DNA from 2 places in the Vibrio kasasachensis genome. Region 1 is predicted to be linked to the other one. Evidence: riboswitches for the same ligand, from Rfam matches in the RefSeq annotation. Region 1 holds a riboswitch; the other holds the start of a gene.
The links. A riboswitch is a leader RNA that binds a small molecule or an ion and turns the genes downstream of it on or off. The one in region 1 is predicted to bind cyclic di-GMP.
Positions count from the first base shown of each region.

Region 2: another riboswitch for cyclic di-GMP. It lies ahead of L4C38_RS14405 (calcium-binding protein); the one in region 1 lies ahead of L4C38_RS13225 (TfoX/Sxy family DNA transformation protein).

Region 1 is NZ_JAKJTB010000015.1:96,019-105,865, reverse strand. Features, by position in the region: gene torR (two-component system response regulator TorR) at 1-642, opposite strand, end outside; gene torD (molecular chaperone TorD) at 882-1,535, shown strand; gene purR (HTH-type transcriptional repressor PurR) at 1,737-2,741, shown strand; cyclic di-GMP riboswitch class I at 2,893-2,975, shown strand; gene L4C38_RS13225 (TfoX/Sxy family DNA transformation protein) at 3,088-3,681, shown strand; gene L4C38_RS13220 (TVP38/TMEM64 family protein) at 3,787-4,494, shown strand; gene L4C38_RS13215 (putative signal transducing protein) at 4,491-4,805, shown strand; gene L4C38_RS13210 (alpha/beta fold hydrolase) at 4,783-5,568, opposite strand; gene glgA (glycogen synthase GlgA) at 5,730-7,187, opposite strand; gene glgC (glucose-1-phosphate adenylyltransferase) at 7,177-8,394, opposite strand; gene topA (type I DNA topoisomerase) at 8,830-9,847, opposite strand, start outside.
Region 2 is NZ_JAKJTB010000017.1:29,575-39,421, forward strand. Features, by position in the region: gene fabV (enoyl-ACP reductase FabV) at 1-813, shown strand, start outside; gene L4C38_RS14405 (calcium-binding protein) at 878-3,811, opposite strand; cyclic di-GMP riboswitch class I at 3,844-3,923, opposite strand; gene L4C38_RS14410 (HlyD family type I secretion periplasmic adaptor subunit) at 4,250-5,599, opposite strand; gene L4C38_RS14415 (type I secretion system permease/ATPase) at 5,589-7,265, opposite strand; gene xthA (exodeoxyribonuclease III) at 7,440-8,249, opposite strand; gene rsmS (pleiotropic regulatory protein RsmS) at 8,336-8,497, opposite strand; gene L4C38_RS14430 (primosomal replication protein) at 8,499-9,047, opposite strand; gene L4C38_RS14435 (sulfite exporter TauE/SafE family protein) at 9,044-9,823, opposite strand.

The DNA of each region.
Region 1 (9,847 bases):
CTCCATTTTAGCACGCATGCGACGAATCAAAACATCAATAGTACGGTCATTTGGCGCATCTACTCGATGGCTAATCATGTTCAAAATACGTTCGCGACTAAGAACTTGATTCGGGTACGAAGATAGTGCTACCAACAACTCATATTCTGCTTTGGTTAATTTAACTGGCTCGTTATTACGACTCAGTGCTCGACGTTGAATGTCAAACATCCACTCACCAAAACGGACAACATTGGTGTCATTTTTTTGGTCAGCGATAGTGCCTGCGTTGCGGGCTGCAGAAATACGCCACAGCAAGTTTTTCACGCGCACTAGTAGTTCGCGAAGTTCGAACGGTTTTGTCACATAATCGTCTGCGCCCATTTCTAGACCAACAATTTTATCAATGCTATCCGTGCGTCCTGTTACCAGGATAATTCCAATGTCCGATTGACTTCGTAGTTCTCGTGTTAACATCAAACCATCTTCACCAGGAAGATTGATGTCTAACATAACCAAGTCGATCGAATGATTTTGTAGCATGCTGCGCACTTGCTCTCCGCTTTCGGCTTCGCTGACGGTGTAACCTTCATTTTGAAAGTAGCCAACTAGCTTACTGCGAGTGACCGCATCATCTTCTACAACTAATACGTGATAGCTCATCTAAACCACTTAATTTACATTAGGAATTAATTTCAACTGTATTCTATTCATAAGTCGTAACATTTCTAGTCTTTGTTATATTAAACTCAAGAAAGATGATTTTTTATTGATTCAAAACAAACCTAGCTTAGTTGTTAACATTTTGCCATTTTTTGACCCATTTAGTCACAACATGCGTTATCGCTATTCATTTTTCTTCGCTAAAATACTAACAGTACGAAAACTTGGAGCATTATCAGATGCAAGAACTAAAAGCTTTTAATGAAAAGCGTGCAGAAATTTACTGGTGGTTTTCTAGTTTGTTTGCCAAAGAGCTTACAGAGGCAGAACTAGTTCAATATCAAAGCCCTGAAATTCGCAGCTTCCTAGCTGGTCTTGGTGAAAACCCAACACTAAAACCCGCAATTGATCGACTTGTTGACGCGCTAAATCGTCAGATCGATCGCGAGGATGGACAACTTGAACTTGCCGCTGATTTTTGTGACTTATTTTTAAAGTCAGACAAGGAATCAGCATTACCTTATGCCTCTATGTATGTGGGTAAGAGCGGTCTATTACATGATGAACCCGCGATAGAGATGGAAGCACTGCTCATTCAACACGGTGTTGCGATCAATAAAGAGATGAATGAACCTGCTGACCATATTGCCATCGAACTCGACCTCTTAGGTAATATGATTATTCGCTCAAATGAACTTGAGCAGGAGCGTCATTTAAATGATGCGCTCATCGAACAAGAATCCTTTATTCGTCAACATATTCTTAACTGGGTACCAAAATTCTCAGCAAAGAGCCAAAGTTTAGACTCGTTTGGCTTCTACTCTGCGGTTGTATCGCTTCTGGTTGCATTCCTAAACCTTGATTGCGACTATCTTGTTGGTGAAGCCGACTAAAATCCGACTTCCGTTTGATGGGAAAAGGTTTTCGTTTGCTACTGGCGACGATGCGGTCTAAAATCGTAACCGAAAACGATAAAAAATATGAATCAAGTGCAAACCGCTGTAAAAAAGCGGTTTTTGTATTTCTAATACTTCCTGCCAATTTATTCAAGAATGTGAATAGCTAGGTGGCAACTATAAATAGGATCACACCTTATGGCCACTATAAAAGATGTTGCGCGTCTCGCGGGCGTTTCAACAACAACAGTCTCGCACGTAATTAACAAAACTCGCTTTGTTGCAGAAACAACTCAAGAACGTGTAATGGAAGCAGTACAAGAGCTAAACTACGCTCCTAGTGCCGTAGCTCGTAGTTTGAAATGTAACAGCACGCGCACCATTGGTATGCTGGTTACTCAATCTACAAACTTATTCTTTTCTGAAGTGATTGATGGTGTAGAAAGCTACTGTTATCGCCAAGGTTATACCTTAATTCTGTGCAATACCGGTGGTATCTACGAGAAACAACGTGACTATGTCCGTATGTTGGCTGAAAAGCGTGTCGATGGTATTTTAGTTATGTGTTCAGATTTCACTGAAGAATTGAGTGAGATGCTTAATCGTCACAAAGATATTCCAAAAGTGGTCATGGATTGGGGTCCTGAAAGTTCGCAAGCCGACAAAATCATCGACAACTCAGAAGAAGGTGGTTACCTCGCAACGAAGTACCTAATTAAACATGGTCACACCGATATTGCCTGTTTAAGTGGTCACTTTGAGAAAGCTGCATGTCAGGAACGTATTCAAGGCTTCAAGCGTGCTATGGCAGAAGCTAACTTACCCGTGGACGAAGATTGGATTCTAGAAGGCAACTTCGAATGTGACACAGCTGTGCTAGCTGCGGACAAAATCGTTGCTATGGATAAGCGCCCTACCGCAATTTTCTGCTTCAATGATACGATGGCACTTGGTTTAATGAGCCGCCTACAGCAAAATGGCATCCGTGTTCCTGAAGATATGTCTGTCATTGGTTACGATAACATTGAACTGGCTGAGTACTTCTCTCCGCCATTAACTACAGTTCACCAACCAAAACGTCGTGTCGGTAAAAATGCGTTTGAAATCTTACTTGAGCGAATTAAAGATAAAGAACACGACAAACGAATATTTGAAATGCATCCAGAAATCGTTGAACGCTCTACAGTAGCTAAAATAAACTAAGCTAATGATTCCTATAACAATAGCTGATGGTCATCACATCAGCTATTGCTTTTCACATTCAACTTAATTCTTGCATTAGGATCACAAATATCTCATAGTGTTGTAATACTTCTATGTCGAAGTATCTTAATCTTTAGCAAAGCAAATTAAGTCACGCACAGGGCAAACCATTCTGAAAAGATGGGACGCAAAGCCACCGGCCTAAACATTATGTATGGCAGCGGGGTTACCGATGGTAGAAATGCACTCGTTAACGGATTACTCTCCTGATTTCTGCATTAGCTGCTATTCTCTCGGACCTGATTTGGTGGCGTATTATTATACACATACACCGAGAAAGTACTGAATGGATAAACCAATACTTAAAGACTCAATGAGGCTATTTCAGCCACTAGGTCGTATTAAATCTCGCTCTATGTTTGGTGGGTTTGGGATCTTCGCAGACGAAACAATGTTTGCGCTAGTTGTACACGACAAACTTCATATTCGTGCCGACAACACACTCACTAAGCAGTTTAAACAACAAGGTCTAGAGCCGTACGTGTATCACAAGCGTGGGTTCCCTGTTGTGACCAAATACTTTGCTTTAAGTGAAGAATGGCAGGACGATTGTGACCAAACACTGCAAGTTGCTCGTGAAGCGCTTGTTAAAGCACAAAGCGAAAAGTCTACTCAAGCTGAAGCCAAACCAACTCGCATCAAGGATTTACCCAATTTACGACTGGCGACAGAACGAATGCTTAAGAAAGTCGGTATCGACAACGTTAAGCAACTCGAACAAACTGGCTCTCTTGAAGCTTACAAGGCTATTCGAGAGTCACACGTTAGTGAAATAAGCCTTGAGCTATTGTGGTCGCTTGAAGGTGCAATAAAAGGAACACACTGGTCAGTGGTTCCGCAATCTCGTCGGGATGAATTACTTTCAAGGTTGCATAACTAAACTCTAAGCCAGCGATAATCGCTGGTTTTTTTTTGAAAGTTTTCGTTGGCTTTACGGTTCTTATTCAACAAGATAGTAAATGAACATCAAGTTCAGGAGAAAAAAATGAATAAGAAGCTTGTTATCGGAGTATTTCTCGTCGCGTTAATTGCCCTGCTGATCACGCAATTTGGTGATCAACTTACGCTGACTAATGCCAAAGCCCAACAAGCTGCACTGAGTGCATTTATCGAACAGAACTTCGTACTCGCAGCCCTGAGCTACTTTTTTGCCTATGTTGCAATCGCCGCATTTTCTATTCCTGGCGCGGCGGTTGTCACCTTACTTGGCGCTGCTCTATTTGGTTTTTGGAGCAGCCTACTGCTCGTTTCATTTGCTAGTACATTAGGTGCAACAATTGCTTTCCTAAGCAGCCGTTTCCTACTTCGTGATTGGGTACAAAGCAAATTTGGTGATAAGTTGAACTCGATAAACCAAGGCGTTGCAAAAGATGGCGCATTCTATCTATTTTCGTTACGCCTTATTCCTGTATTCCCATTCTTCTTAATCAATCTATTAATGGGGCTAACGCCAATATCAACAGCGCGGTTTTATCTTGTCAGCCAAATTGGCATGCTGCCTGGTACGGCGGTTTACCTCAATGCAGGTACACAATTGGCACAAATTGACAGCCTATCCGGTATCGTTTCACCTTCTGTACTCATTTCATTTGCACTACTTGGATTATTCCCAATTGTCGCTAAATGGTTGATGACAAAATTCAAGCGTTCACCGCAATCTCAAAATGATGCACAAAATGGAGAAGCGTCTTGAAGATATACAGCGCGAACAATCCTCCTCAAGCTCACATCGTCTGTGAGCTTTTACGTTCATACGACATCAAGTGTGAGGTGCGCGGTGAAGGCATTTTTGGCTTACAAGGAGAGGTGCCATTTGGTGAAGCGAGCGCACCACACGTATGGCTATTGGAGGAAGGCAAAAAACAACAAGCGATGCACTTGATTGAGCAGTTTGAACAACCACACACCGAGCAATCTTGGCGATGCCCAGTGTGCAATGAAATAAACGAAGGTCAGTTCGCTTTATGTTGGCAGTGTGGATCTAGCTTATCTGTTGCTGAATAAAACGAATAGAATGCTGGTTGAACTCATCTGGGCGCTCTATGTTACACACATGACCACAATTAGCGATTTCGAGTAATTGACTTTGTCTATGCACTTGCACCATTTCTTTAACTGGCTGGATAAACATATAGTCACGATCGCCCATTAAATACAGTGTTGGGATCGGTAACTCTTTATCTTTGAAGTAACGCATCAAGGGGTTCACTTCAGACGCAAGCCTGAACCAACGCTTAAACTCTTGTTGGCATAACTTCTTTGCTTCCCGAATAAATAGATGCCGGGACTGTTTTTGCGTGCTCTGCGGCATGACAATATAGGCAAACAAGCTGTATAACCACATGTAGGGCAATATATGCTTACAGGCGTTACCAACCGTTACCAACAACTGCGAACGGGTATTCAAACGCGTTACCGCGCCACCTAACACCATTGACTTAACACGCTCCGCAGCCAACTCAGCCACATTACGCACAATGATAGTCCCTAATGACATACCGACAAAGTGAGCAGATTGAATTTTAAGATGATCTAAAACTTGCAAAATATCGAGGGTAACGGCTTTAAAGGTATAGCGACTCGCCATAATCTCTTTAAGTAACTGGTTCGATTTGCCATGCCCACGTAAGTCAATCAACAATAAATTGAAGTGCGTTTTATAAGCTTTTATCTGCTTGAACCAGATCGATGAACTGCCACCAGCACCATGAACGAAAACAACCCATTCTGTACTAGTCGGATGAAGATAGGTTTTATGAAACAGCAAGGCATTACTCTTTTATGCTATTAAAATTAATACTACTTAAGAAAAAGAAGCCTACCACAAAGTTGCTTCACCTCAACTGAGATTACATCATTTATAAGTATTTGAGATGAGAAAAGTGTAAAAAAAAGACATCAGTTGATGCCTTTTTATGAACCTCTCTTTTAACTGAGTGCACTTCGATACAAAGCTAAGTACTCTTCCGCAGCTCGTTTCCAGCAAAATTGTTGCTGCATTGCGTACAGTTGTACTCGTGCCATCTCTTCTCTTTGCTGTACATAGAACAATAAAGATCGCTGCATCACGCTAAGAAGCTCGATTGGTTCTGGATTTAGAAAACTGAACCCAGTGGCGATTTCAGGGGCAACATCATAATCAACCACACTGTCTTTCAATCCACCGACCGCTCGCACAATAGGCAAGGTGCCATAAGCCATACTATATATTTGATTTAGACCACAAGGTTCAAATTCAGACGGCATTAAGAAGAAATCAGCCCCCGCCTCAACCAAGTGTGCAAGCTCATTGCTATACGCTTCAACAAATGCGAACTTGTCGCTATGGCAGGCCGCTATTTCCGCCAATTGAGTGGCTAAAATTGGGTCACCCGTGCCAACAATAACCAGTTGTGCATCCAATTTAAGAAAGCGCTCTAGAATTGGCAGCAAATAATGTACGCCCTTCTGGCTCGTTAGGCGACAAACCATGCCATACACCGCAAGATCGTTCGTCGGTAAGCCTACGCGCTGTTGAAGCGCTTGTTTGCACACGCCCTTGCCCGCCAACATACTTTGCATTTCTGCATAGTATGTTGTTGGAAGAAAATCATCGATAGCCGGATTCCAATCACCATAATCGCAACCATTCAGTATACCGACTAAGTCATGTTCCCGAGCGCGAAACTCCTTCGCCATACCGTGGCTACCCAGCTCAGTTTTGAGCTCTTCTGCATATGTAGGGCTAACAGCGTTAATTTTGTCTGCCGTCATTACACCCGCTTTAAGCATCGTTACATGGGTAGCACTGACTGCCGCATCAGGTGCATAGCGCCCTTGCATTTCAGGCAACGTTGGCAACTCATCGAAACTGAACACGCCCTTAAATACAGCATTGTGAATCGATATTACGCTTTTGGTATGGTCAAAAAATGGGTGTTCCGCATAGCGATGCTTAAGCAGGTATGGCACAAACCCAGTATGCCAATCATTGGCATGGATAATGTCTGGCTTAAATTCCAATTTAGGCAGCATGTCGAGGCATGCCGCGCTAAAGAACGAGAAGCGTTCGCCATTATCTGGATAGGCTTGATTGTACTCAGAATACATATCACCTCGTGCGAAATACTGATCGCATTCAATGGCATACACTGTAACGTCCCCTATCGAAAGCTGGCGCACTTTGTAAGGAGTGTGAGGCCAATGTTCTAACTGAGTTTGCAAAGCTATTGGTGCGTTCTGTAGCGCCTCTATTTTACGATAACCTGGTAAGGTTACCCTGACATCTTGTTCTAACGCATGTAGAGCTTGAGGCAATGCTTTAGCGACATCCGCTAAGCCGCCACTCTTTATCAGCCCTTCAACTTCGGAGGCTACAAACAAAATTGATAAAGGATTAGTAACCAACACGCGCTCCTTTCGAGATGACGACAATACCTTCGTCAGAGACATGGAAATGCTTACGGTCTTCTTTTAAATTAACGCCAATCTGAGTCCCCGGTGCAATATCAACATTTTTATCGACGATCACACGGCGCAATACACACCCCTCACCAATTTTCACATCACCAAGCAGGATACTTTCACTGATATCACATGCCGAACCTATGTTACTGCGAAAACCAAGTACTGATTTTTCAATTCGAGAGCCACAAACCAAGCTACCATTACACACCAAACTATCTATGATTTGTACGCGACCATTATCTGAATCCGTAAACGTCGCAGGTGGTAGTGGAGGATAGAATGTATGTAACGGCCACTTACGGTTATAAAGTGAGAACGGAGCATCTTTTTTGAGAAGATCCATATGCGCTTCCCAATAAGCACTAATCGTCCCTACATCACGCCAGTAAACCTCTTCTTTTTCGCCAGTGATCTTGTTACGGCTAAAGTCATAGACAAAGACATCTCCACGAGGAAACATTTTAGGAATGATATCTTTACCAAAGTCATGATCAGAACCTGGGTTATCGGCATCTTCGATCAATTCCGCAAACAATACCGGAGCTTCAAACACATAGTTCCCCATAGATACCAATGCGTGCTCAGGATCGCCCGGAATCGCTTTCGGATTAACTGGCTTCTCTTCAAAACCAATCATACGACCATCAATATCTACCTCAATAACTCCAAATTGGGATGCTTGAGATAGCGGCATACGCAAAGCAGAAACAGTCAAGGATGCTTCTTTCTCTTTATGGAAATCGAGCATCTGCTTGATATCCATTTTGTATATATGATCGGAACCGAAGATACAAACTTGATCAGGCTCAGAAAGTTCCATAAAACGTAGGTTTTGATAAATAGCGTCAGCAGTCCCCTCATACCAACGTTTACCTGTACGCATCTGAGCGGGGATAGGATCAATAAACCTATCCGTGATCCCATTAATATTCCAACCTTTTTTCAGGTGATGGAAAAGGGATTGTGATTTAAATTGAGTCAGCACATATATGCGCATCAGATCAGCATTAACGAAATTATTAAGCGCGAAATCAATAAGGCGATAGCTCCCCCCGAACGGAACCGAAGGTTTACTGCGAGACTCTGTGAGTGGAAGCAATCTCGAACCTTCTCCACCAGCAAGGATCATACCTAAAACACCAGCCATTGGTCATTCTCCATATTGTTTTTTATTAATCAGTGTCAATTGCTGACACTGTCATCCCTAGATAGGCATAGCCTGAACGGTTGGCGATATTATTTGGATCCATTCCATTATTATGTGCAAGCCGTTGGTTATAAATTATCGTATCTAATAAAGAATACAATTTTAAATATCCCATACTGTCGAATACTAACAGGTTGCTTAACAATCACCTGACCTAGCTCACATTACAACTCAGTAGTAGAACAAATTAATAACAGTCACAAAACAGAGCTTTGACTTCATCAACCAACAATGGCTCTTACCCTAACAACGTTAGGTTTCATTTTTGTTACTTGGTCGTATTAACCGAAACTAGACTGGAGCTATCGATTTGCAGATAAACGGCTGGCATAAAAAAAGCAGCGATAATCGCTGCTTTTTTCTATATGGTCGGAGTTACTTTTTTTTACGCTTGTCGGTAATTTCCCATTTACCTTCAACATAAAGAGCGGTGTAACCTGATGGTTTACCATCAATCTCAGAGCGAACATAATTCTCTTTCGATTTACGGCTAAAGCGCACTACCATAGGAAGACCATCTGGATCTTTCTCAGGCGCATCCGCTAGATAGTGGAACTTCGCTGAAATACGATCTTTAAAACGTTTTAGCTCTTCCACTAACGGAGCGCGTGTTTCGCGTGATTTAGGGAACGTGCTTGCCGCTAAGAACAAACCCGATGCACCATCTCTCAACACAAAATAAGCGTCTGAGTTTTCACACGGTAGCTCTGGAAGGTGTACAGGATCTTCTTTTGGCGGCGCTACTTCACCACTTTTTAAGATCTTGCGAGTGTTTTTACATGTCTCGCTAGTACAATCCATATATTTACCAAAGCGACCGTTCTTCAGCACCATGTCAGAACCACACTTGTCACATTCAACAAGCGGACCTTCATAGCCTTTCACTTTGTACTCACCGAACTCAACCACGTAACCTTCACAGTTCGGGTTGTTACCACACACGTGTAGCTTGCGCTTATCATCAATTAGGTAAGCATCCATCGCGGTTTCGCAGATAGGACAACGTTTCTTCGCACGTAACGCCGCCGTTTCTACGTCTTCCTCAAGAACATTGATTATGCCCTCTTCGTCACCAAGGTTGATCGTCGTCTTACAACGTTCTTTTGGTGGCAATGCATAACCAGAACAACCAAGGAATACACCAGTCGAAGCCGTGCGAACACCCATAGGGCGGGAACATGTCGGGCACTCGATATCAGTATATACGATATGGTTTGGCTTCATGCCGCCCTGCTCTTCTTCCTGCTCAGCTTGTACAAGATCACCTGAGAAATCTTTGAAGAAGTTGTCTAAGACTGACTTCCAATCCGCTTCGCCTTCGGCAACTTGGTCAAGCTTCTCTTCCATTCGAGAGGTGAACTCGTAGTTCATTAACTCAAGGAAGCTACCATCT
Region 2 (9,847 bases), on a different contig from region 1:
CAAATCGATATGGTCGTTTACTCATTGGCTTCGCCAGTACGTAAAATGCCAGAAAGTGGTGAGTTAATTCGCTCAGCTCTAAAACCTATCGGTCAGACTTACACTGCGACTGCTGTTGATACCAATAAAGATATCATCATCGAAGCAAGTGTTGAGCCTGCTACCGAGCAAGAAATTCAAGACACTATCACTGTAATGGGTGGTGAAGACTGGGAATTGTGGGTCAATGCGCTAGCAGACGCTGGAGTTTTGGCTGACGGTTGTAAAACGGTCGCGTACAGCTACATCGGTACTGAGCTAACTTGGCCTATTTACTGGGATGGTGCGCTAGGTAAAGCGAAGATGGACCTAGACCGTGCAGCGACAGTACTTGATGAGATGCTAGGCGCGAAAGGTGGCTCTGCGAATGTTGCGGTATTGAAATCTGTTGTGACGCAAGCAAGTTCAGCTATTCCGGTAATGCCACTGTACATTGCAATGGTATTTAAGAAAATGCGCCAAGAAGGTGTACATGAAGGTTGTATGGAGCAGATCTTCCGTATGTTTAGTCAGCGTCTTTACCAAGATGATGGCAGTGCACCTGAAGTGGATGATCAAAACCGTCTACGTTTAGATGACTTGGAGCTACGTGAAGACATTCAGCAACATTGTCGTAATCTCTGGCCGCAAGTGACCAGTGAGAACTTGAAAGAGTTAACCGATTACGTTGAGTACAAAGAAGAGTTCTTGAAGTTATTCGGTTTTGGTGTTGAAGGTGTTGATTATGAAGCAGAAGTGAACCCTGCTGTCGAAGCTGGTTTCATCAACATCTAATTCGTTGATACATTTATAAAAAAAAGACCGGAGTATTTGCTCCGGTCTTTTTTATTATTGGGCGTTATACGCCGTATTCAGTTTCAACATTGTCCCAAGAAACGTCGCTAAGAACCGAGACAGTGTCACTACCGTTTGCAAAGGTGTAGCTGTAAATTTCGCCCGTTGCACCGAACTGACTTAGTTGATCGGCAACGGTAGGGTCGAGATCATTCAAAGAGAGAGTTTTACTATCTGCTACATGGTAGTCATTGTTAGTTAAAGCAAACTCTTCAATACCAAGGGCAAGGAATGCATCAGATGATCCGCCGTCTAATGTCTGAATGGAATTTCCGACTACATCTAAATCCAGCAGCAATGAGTCGTGCATTGAACTACCTACAGCCATCTCAACATTTTGCAGTTTAGATGAACTGGTTAATTCAAAATCAACACCATGCTTGGCATTTTCGATGGATAGATTAAATGAACTATCGAAGCTTGCATCTGCCGCTACCACAACATCAAAGCCATTCCCGCCATCAACAAAGTCGTTGCCATTGTCAAGAATGACATCATTGCCTTCGCCACCATCGACGACATCAAGCCATTTACCACCTGCGAGTAGATCATCACCCGTTCCGCCGACTAATAGGTCATCCATTTGGTAAGTTTCTACAGCATTTACAAAATAATCACTTGAATCAAGAGCGCCGAAACTCGTCTTGTCGAAGGTGCCAGGGGCTGCAGACAACTGAATTTCATTAAAGCTGGCGTTATCTGTGTCAATCGGTGAGATAGAGAATTGACCGCTGTGTTCACCGTTACCATTATCTAATATTTTGATGTTATCGCTATCGGGATCAATGCCATAGGTTGCCATTGTTTGCGGATCAATATCTCCAGCACTGAAATAACCTCGCGCCACTTCAACACCGTGGTCGAACACTGTCCAGATACCGACTTCATTGGCACCATTAAATGCTTCGTCGGCAAATAGGCGATTGACAGAAACATCAGCAGCTACCGTGTCTTGGTCAACAAAAAGACAGAGTGTTTCTGATTGATCTCCAACATCGCCGGATTCCTTGCTTTCAATGAAACTGTAACCAATTTGAGCAGACTGCCCACTTTCTTGGTTGCCCGCTATACCAACGCCACGATCAGTGTCGGTTAGATCGGTCATTGAGCCATCAGGGTTGAGTGCAACCGCTTCGGTTACGGTTTCTTTAGTACTGGTTGCTAAATCAGTCGCTTGAGCAAAGTCGCCAAGTAAAATGTCATTGCCGCTACCACCAATTAATACATCTTGACCATATCCGCCTTGTAGGCGGTCATTACCTTCACCACCATCTAACCAGTCGTTGCCTTCATTACGACCAACGAGTGAATCACTGTCGATTACGGTGATTTCTTTGATGAAGTAATCGCTTGAATCCCAGCGTTCTTGCCCAGTTCGATCAAATATTCCGTCAGCGGCTTCAAAGACTATTTGATCGAAACTCTGACCGTTGGTGTCTTCTGGAGTGATGTCGAAGTATCCGTCATCAATAGAACCATTTTCGTTATGCAGAACTTTGATGTTGTCGGTTAGTTCAATACCGTGTGTTTCACGAGTGTTTTGATCAATATCTTTTGCGGTGAAATAACCAGTAGCGATAACTGTGCCTGCACTTAATACCGTCCACATACCGACTTCATTGCTACCGTTAAAAGCTTCATCTGCGTAAAGCTTGTCAATGGTTACACGCGCAGCACTTTGCTGTTCAGGTAAATCATAAGAGAGTGATTCCGATTCGCCTTTCTTGGTTGTTTCATAATAGGTATAACCTAATTGATCAGCTTTGCCGGATTCTTGGTTGCCTTCTACACCGATGCTACCGTCCGCGGTGCTGATTTCCCCTGATTTTATTGAAGGGTTATAAGCGCGCGCCGCACTCAAATCAAGCGAGCTTCCATCTTCAAATGCATATCGGTCATCGCCGAAAAGGATATCATCACCGATACCACCTAATAGCACGTCGTTATCGTTACCGCCGAAGAGGGTATCGTCATTGCTCGTACCGTCAGCTTCTAGTGTAAGATACTCTACTTCGCCAACCAAAAAGTCACTTGAATCCAGTCGGTCACGTCCTTTATCGAAGTGACCAATAGCAGCAGAGAATTGAATCTCATCAAATGCGACAAAGCCTACATCGTCTGGTTCAATGACAAATTCACCGTTTGAACGACCATTGCCTTCTTGCAGAACTTTTAGATTATCTTTTGCAGGATCCAATCCATAAGCGTCTAGAGTGGCTTGGTCGAATTCTTCAACGGTAAAGTAACCGTGTTCGACAACGATGCCATCACGCAATACCGTCCATACGCCTACTTCATTGATCTCTTTGACATATGAGCCTTCGGCTTTACCTTCATCTTTAAACAGTCGACCAATAGAAACTTTCGCCGCGTAGCTGTTCTCTTCTAAAGAAACAGAAAAAACTTCAGATGCTCCAGCTCGATCGCCTTTGCTTCCGTCATCGTCAAAACTGTAACCAATCTGACCACCTCGACCACTTTCTTCATTACCTAGCACGCCATACGCGCCATGTTTTTCATACAAGGCTGCTTCTGTACCATCAGGGTTATACACTTTGGCTAAACTAAGATCTGCTGCTGTCGCATCGCTAAAATCGATAATCGCTTGACCAGCATGATCGTAAGTGACGTGACGTCCGAAATCGTCGCCGATTAAGACATCATTGCCACTGTTACCAAAAACGACATCATCACCTTCACCGGCATTGACAATGTCATTGCCTTCACCGGCATGAACTTCAAATTCTTCGGAATTAAGTAGTATTAGATCATTGCCGTCGCCACTGTTAACAACATTATCTACCGCATCATGCTGTGAAATAGGGTTGTAGCTTTTTCCATAGAGCTCGACAGATGGTGCGCCAGTTTCTACTGGTTCTCTATCTATTAAGTCGACTCGGTTTTCAATTTGTTCAGTTTTTACGTGCTTAGACGTCATGAAGGTTTCCTCTATCAATCTGATGATTAATGTGAGGCAGCTCAGCCATCTCAATATTTTGAGATCTGCAGCTTTCCGTCCTTACCTCGCGATAAGTTTGGCTTTTTCACTCTGTTATGAATTTGAGACCGGAATTGGTACTTAAAGGGCTTTGGTCTCAGTTATGCCCTATACCCAAGTCACCTCAAGATGCTTAGTTCAGCGAGAGTTGTTAGGTTTGCAGGCAAGGCGTCGATTTGCAAATCTAGTCGCTCTAAATTAAGAATCGATAACGTAATCTGCGAACCTAACAAACTCGCCCTTCGGGAGCCTGTCACTGGAACCATTTTTTCGTCAAACAACTCGGAAATAGATGGCTATTCCACGTCGTTATTTTCCTTAAACTGGTACCAGTGACAAGGCTCTGAATCCTGCATCTTGAAGTCACTTGGGTATAAACTAAATTTCTCTCATTGCTTTGTATGTACTAACCGAAAGTGGATTAAGTAAATAGTCCAACGGAGTTTGCTTATTGAGCAAAATCATGACTTCAGCTGGCATTCCGGGATGTAATGTGACCTGTTTCAGACGCGCCAGATCTTCTTGATTGAGTTTGATTTGCGCTAAGTACGCTGATGATCCGGAAGCTTGATCTGTAATGCGGTCTGCCGAAATATGTACTAGTTTCCCTCTAACTGGCGGGGTGCGCCTGAAGTTGTATGCTGTTAAGCGAACTTCTGTATCGAGCCCAATATGCACTACATCAATATCTTCTGGTTGCACAAGCGCTTCAACTACGAGCTGATCTTGTTGGGGCACAATTTCCATGATTTTTTCGCCAGCGCTGATCACTGATTGTTTAGAGAAAATCGCTAAGCCAACCACCACGCCTGATTGAGGGGCGCGTATCTCAATCCGTGTTAGAACTTGTTGTGCTTCGATCATGGCTTCGTCAGTTTCACGAATCGATTTTTCGAGTTGTTGTATTTCTTCACCAAGCTGCTTGGCATAATCGAAATCGGCGTTGCTGTCTTGTAGTTCAGCTTCTGAAATTGAGCGATGTGCGCGATGAATTTTTGACTCGAGTTCAGCCAAATTACCGTTTAACTTGGTGTACTCTCGTTTCAAATCAAGCATTTTAGACTTCGATGTGTTGCCTGTTTTCAACAAGGTTTCATGCATCTCTAATTGCTCGGTTAAATAAACCAGAGCTTGTTGGTCTGCTTGATAACGTTTTTTTAACCCTTGCAAATCAAGGTGTGCTTGCGCCGTTTTACCATCCAAAACTTTATCTTCACCATCACGCAGAGAGCGACGTTTCGTGAATAGTTGATTTTGCGTCTCTAGAACATTTTGTACGTGGGTATCAGATTCAAATTCAAGTAAATGTTTATCAAAAGAGATGCTTTTCTTCCCGAGTAATTCTGCGTGAAGTCGATTCAGGCGTGCAGTTTCACTTTGCCATTTTGCTCTTAACCCAAATAGTTGTGCTTGTGCTCTAGAGGAATTTAGAGTGATAAGTAATTGACCTTGTTCAACAAATTGACCGTCGGCAACATGAATGCTTTCAACGATGCCACCTTCTAAATGTTGGATTGGCTTTCTTTTTGATTCGACGATAATGACACCGGGCGCAATAGCGGCACTGCTAAGTTTTGCCACCGATGCCCATATGAGAAAGACTCCGAACATTAATAGCACACTACCGAAGGCAAGTTTCAGAGCTAAGCCAGTAGCGAAAGAGAGATGGCGCTTATCATGGTAATGAATACCTTGTTCATCTATAGAGTGGAACTGCCTATCTGCCATTGGATGCCGCCTGTTTTATATTGTGTACTTTTACTGCTTGATCCGCTTTATAAGCGGTGATGATTTCACCATTTTCGAGTTGAACAACCCAATCAACGTGTGCAATCAGCTCTTTATTGTGTGAAACCATGACCACTGCAACCTTGTCTTTACGGAGTTGTTCAAGTAGAGCCTGCAAGGCTGTTAGTCTTTCGTTGTCTAGATTGGCGTCAGCTTCATCAAGGACTAGAATCTTTGGGCAATAGTAGAGTGCTCTAGCGATGGCGATCCCTTTTTCCAATCCGGCCGAGAGAGGGAGCCCATTCCTACCGATGATGGTGTTGTACCCATCGGGAAGTTTAATAATATCTTGATGGATGCCAATTGAGTTTGCCGCTGCGATGACTTGAGAATCCGTTAACTGTGGCTCAAAATGGGCAATGTTTTGTTTGATTGAACCCGTTACAAAGTCGATGCGCTGAGGGACATAACCTAAAACGTATTTCAGTTGGTTTGGGTTCCATTGAGGCAAGCGAGCACCATCAATGTTCACATTGCCTGAACTAGGCTGATACAGATTTACCAGTAATTTGCACAACACTGATTTACCACTACCGCTTGACCCCATCAGCATCACACGATTACCTGCTTCGAGCTTAAAGCGAAGATTTTTTAGTAATGGCAACTTCGCCTTAGGTGGATACCAAGATAAGCTATCAATGTGCAAACAGCCTTTTACTTCGCTAAAGTCGGTTGTGTTCTGTGATTGTTCTAATGTAGAAAAGTACTGGGACAAGCGTGAATTAGCCTCCATCGCACTGCGCCAACCTTGCAATGTACTTGGTAACTGTTCTAGTGGTTGTAAGGCGCGAGACATGAGTATTGAACCTGCAATAATCCCACCTGCGGTCATGCTGTTCCCTATAACCAACCATGCGCCAATACCCATGATCGCCATTTGCAAAGTAAAGCGTAAGCATTTAGCGATAGCAGTGAGAGTGCTGGAAGTGAGACCTAGTTGTAAATCGTGCCAGACTCGTTCTGCGGTTAGGTGTTGGAACTGGGCTCGTAACCCTTCGGTTAAATATTGTGCCTTTACGGATTCAGTGTGATTGCTGGCTTGATCGCTGGCATTCTTGCAAGCGCTATTCATTACTTGCGCTTCGGTTGTTTGGTTGGCTTTTGCTTTGTGGATGAAAAGTGCTAACCCAGTAACTAAAGTAATTGCGGATAACCCGACGATGCCAACGATGGGGTGCAATATAAACATTACGCTAAGGAAAATGGGCGTCCAAATGATGTCGAATGGGAGAGAAAAAGCAGGGGAAATCATAAATGATTTTACCTCTTTCACATCTCGTAGCGTCGCGTTGGTTGAGCTGTAAGCCGATGCTGCAAATAACTGCCCAGAGAGCAATGCATCGAGTTTGGCTGATTTGATATGTAAGTAGCGATTTTTTAAAATATCGAGTGCAGCTTGAATAAAGAGCAGAAAAAAAACAATGCCACTGATTAGAAATAGTGTATCAAGGCTTCGGCTCGTCAGAACACGATCAAATACCTGTAGACTATATATTGGAACTACCAATATTAAAATATTGAGGAAAAAACCAGCAAAAATTAGGCTAGATATGATTTTTTTATTGAAAGGTGTTATTTCATTCCAGTGGCTTTTATTGATATCCATATCTGTCTAATTGATATTATTAAGAGTTGACGCAATCCTAACATTCAATTATCTCGAGAGGCGATAGTCGGTTTGAAACTGGTTGAATACATCTTGGTTGTGCTTTGGGTTTTTGTGTTTAAAAACATTGAATTACAATGGCTTTCTTATATGTAAGAAAGCCATTAAATAGATTTATAAATTAAAGCTAGACCATATAGGCGCGTGATCGGATGGTTTTTCTATTGCTCGCAATTCGTAATCGATATCTGATTCAATACACTTACTTGCAAGTGAAGGTGTTGCAAGGACGACATCAATGCGAAGACCACGATTGTCATCAAATCCCCGCGAGCGATAATCAAACCATGAGAACTTGTCATTTACATCGGGATGAATAGATCGGAACGTATCGATGAAGCCCCAATCTAATAATTTCTTCAACCACTCACGCTCTTCTGGTTGGAATGAGCATTTGCCACTTTTTAACCAACGTTTCTTATTTACTTCACCGATACCGATATCTAAATCTAAAGGACTAATATTAATATCACCCATTACAATAATATTATCACCATTGTCATGATGATCGTTTAAATATTGCATGAGGTCCTTATAAAACGCTTTTTTATAAGGGTATTTGGTTTCATGGTTAATATTCTCTCCTTGAGGGAAATAGCCATTTAGTACGGTAACTTTTTCACCTTGAGAGTTTTCGAATGTCGCCATGATCATTCTTTTCTGATGATCTTCATTGTCAGTAGGAAATCCCTTCTGAACGGAAAGCGGTTCTTGTTTGCAAAGCATTGCAACACCGTAATGCGCTTTTTGTCCATGGAAGTAGACTTTGTATCCCATTGCTTCAACGTCTTCGAGCGGAAACGCTTCATCATGCACTTTGATTTCTTGTAAACCAATGACATCCGGTTGATGTTTGTCGATGAGTGCTTTTAATTGGTGAAGACGGGCTCTTAGACCATTGATATTAAATGAAACTACCTTCATTGATGTTCCTCTGCTTAGTCGAATGACTCACTTTCTTTTTTTACCAAGTTACGTCTGCGGTTGAGATAGTAACTCGATAGATAAACCTATTGATTTTCCAGCTTAGCTTCAAGATCGTTTTGTACGATTTTTAATGCAGCAAGTGCAACTTTGGGATCAACCTTGTTGTTTTCTAGCAGATAGATGAGGTCCACTGCTAATTTTATTTCATCAGGAGCGTTTTCAAGGCTTGAAGCAGGGGAGGTCATGTTATTGGTGTCTCTCTCTATAGGTGATTTGATTTTCCAACTTGATTTTAGCACTACGGCAACGTTCGAGCCGTTGCTCGGTGACTAAAAGCGCTTGTTGAGCTTGTTGTTGGGCAAATGGGGAGGCGTTTTCCAAATCTATTTGCTTATCTCGTACCAATTCCATTAACCGTCTTTCCCATTCTTGATGTTGGGCTAGCTCTTGATATAGAGCGTTAATTGGTTTTTGGAAGTGGCGGTAGTGCTTAGGTTCTCTTTTGCGAATAGATTGAGTGGCAAGTTCTCGTTGAATTGCACTAATCTGTGAAAAAAGACGCTCTGAAAGATATTCGGCTCGTAAGGAGGTCAACCTACCGCTGTCTTGCTCACGCATCAGGGTATTGAGTGTTGCGCTGGCTTCTTTAACACACGGCGCCAACAAGCGAGTGCTGTTATGGAAAAGGTGTGCATCAAATAACGCTTGATGATGTTCTCCTCTTGATCTATCCAATTGAGCTGCTTGAATAGCCATTTGTTCAAGAGTGCTAACAAGTTGTTTAAGTTGACTCATATAGTGATAAACCATGCTTCATAGGCAAGTTTCACTGCCAAAACGCTGACGACAGTAACAAAAATAGGGCGTATAAAATTGGCGCCAAAACGAATCGCGGAATGCGCGCCGACAAATGCACCAGCCATCAAGCAGATACCCATCGTTAAACCTAGCACCCAATCAATATGCCCTAGAATAGCAAAGGTAATGAGAGAAGTAATATTACTGGTAAAATTCATTGCTTTGGCAACGCCCGACGCCAACAAAATATTGAGTCGATAAAGTGCCATTGTACTGACTGTCCAAAAAGCGCCAGTACCGGGTCCAGCGACGCCATCATAGAAACCGAGAATAGAGCCCTGAACAAACTGCTTTTTGTGAAACGATGAGCTAGGTGGTGGAAGTTCATTGCTGCTGTTTTTGGGTGTTTTGTGCCATACCGAATAAACTGCGGCAGCAAGAATAACCAAAGGTAACGCTTTTTCTAACCACTCGGTGCTTATCCAATTAACCACGAGCGTGCCAAGCGTAGCGCTTATCAATGTGGCAATAAATGCTCTTCCCCAACATTGGGGTTTGAAAAGGCGCTTTTTATAATAGGTAAACGCCGCAGTAGATGAAGCAAAGGTGGCCGCGAGTTTGTTCGTTCCCAGTGCAATATGTGGAGGCAAGCCGAGAGAGAGTAACGCTGGGACGGTTAACATACCGCCCCCACCGGCAACGGCATCAATAAATCCAGCAACAAAAGCGACCAGCGCGAGCACCAACAATACGGTTGGTTCTAACATTTCCATTAATTATTCTTCTATTTTTACGGC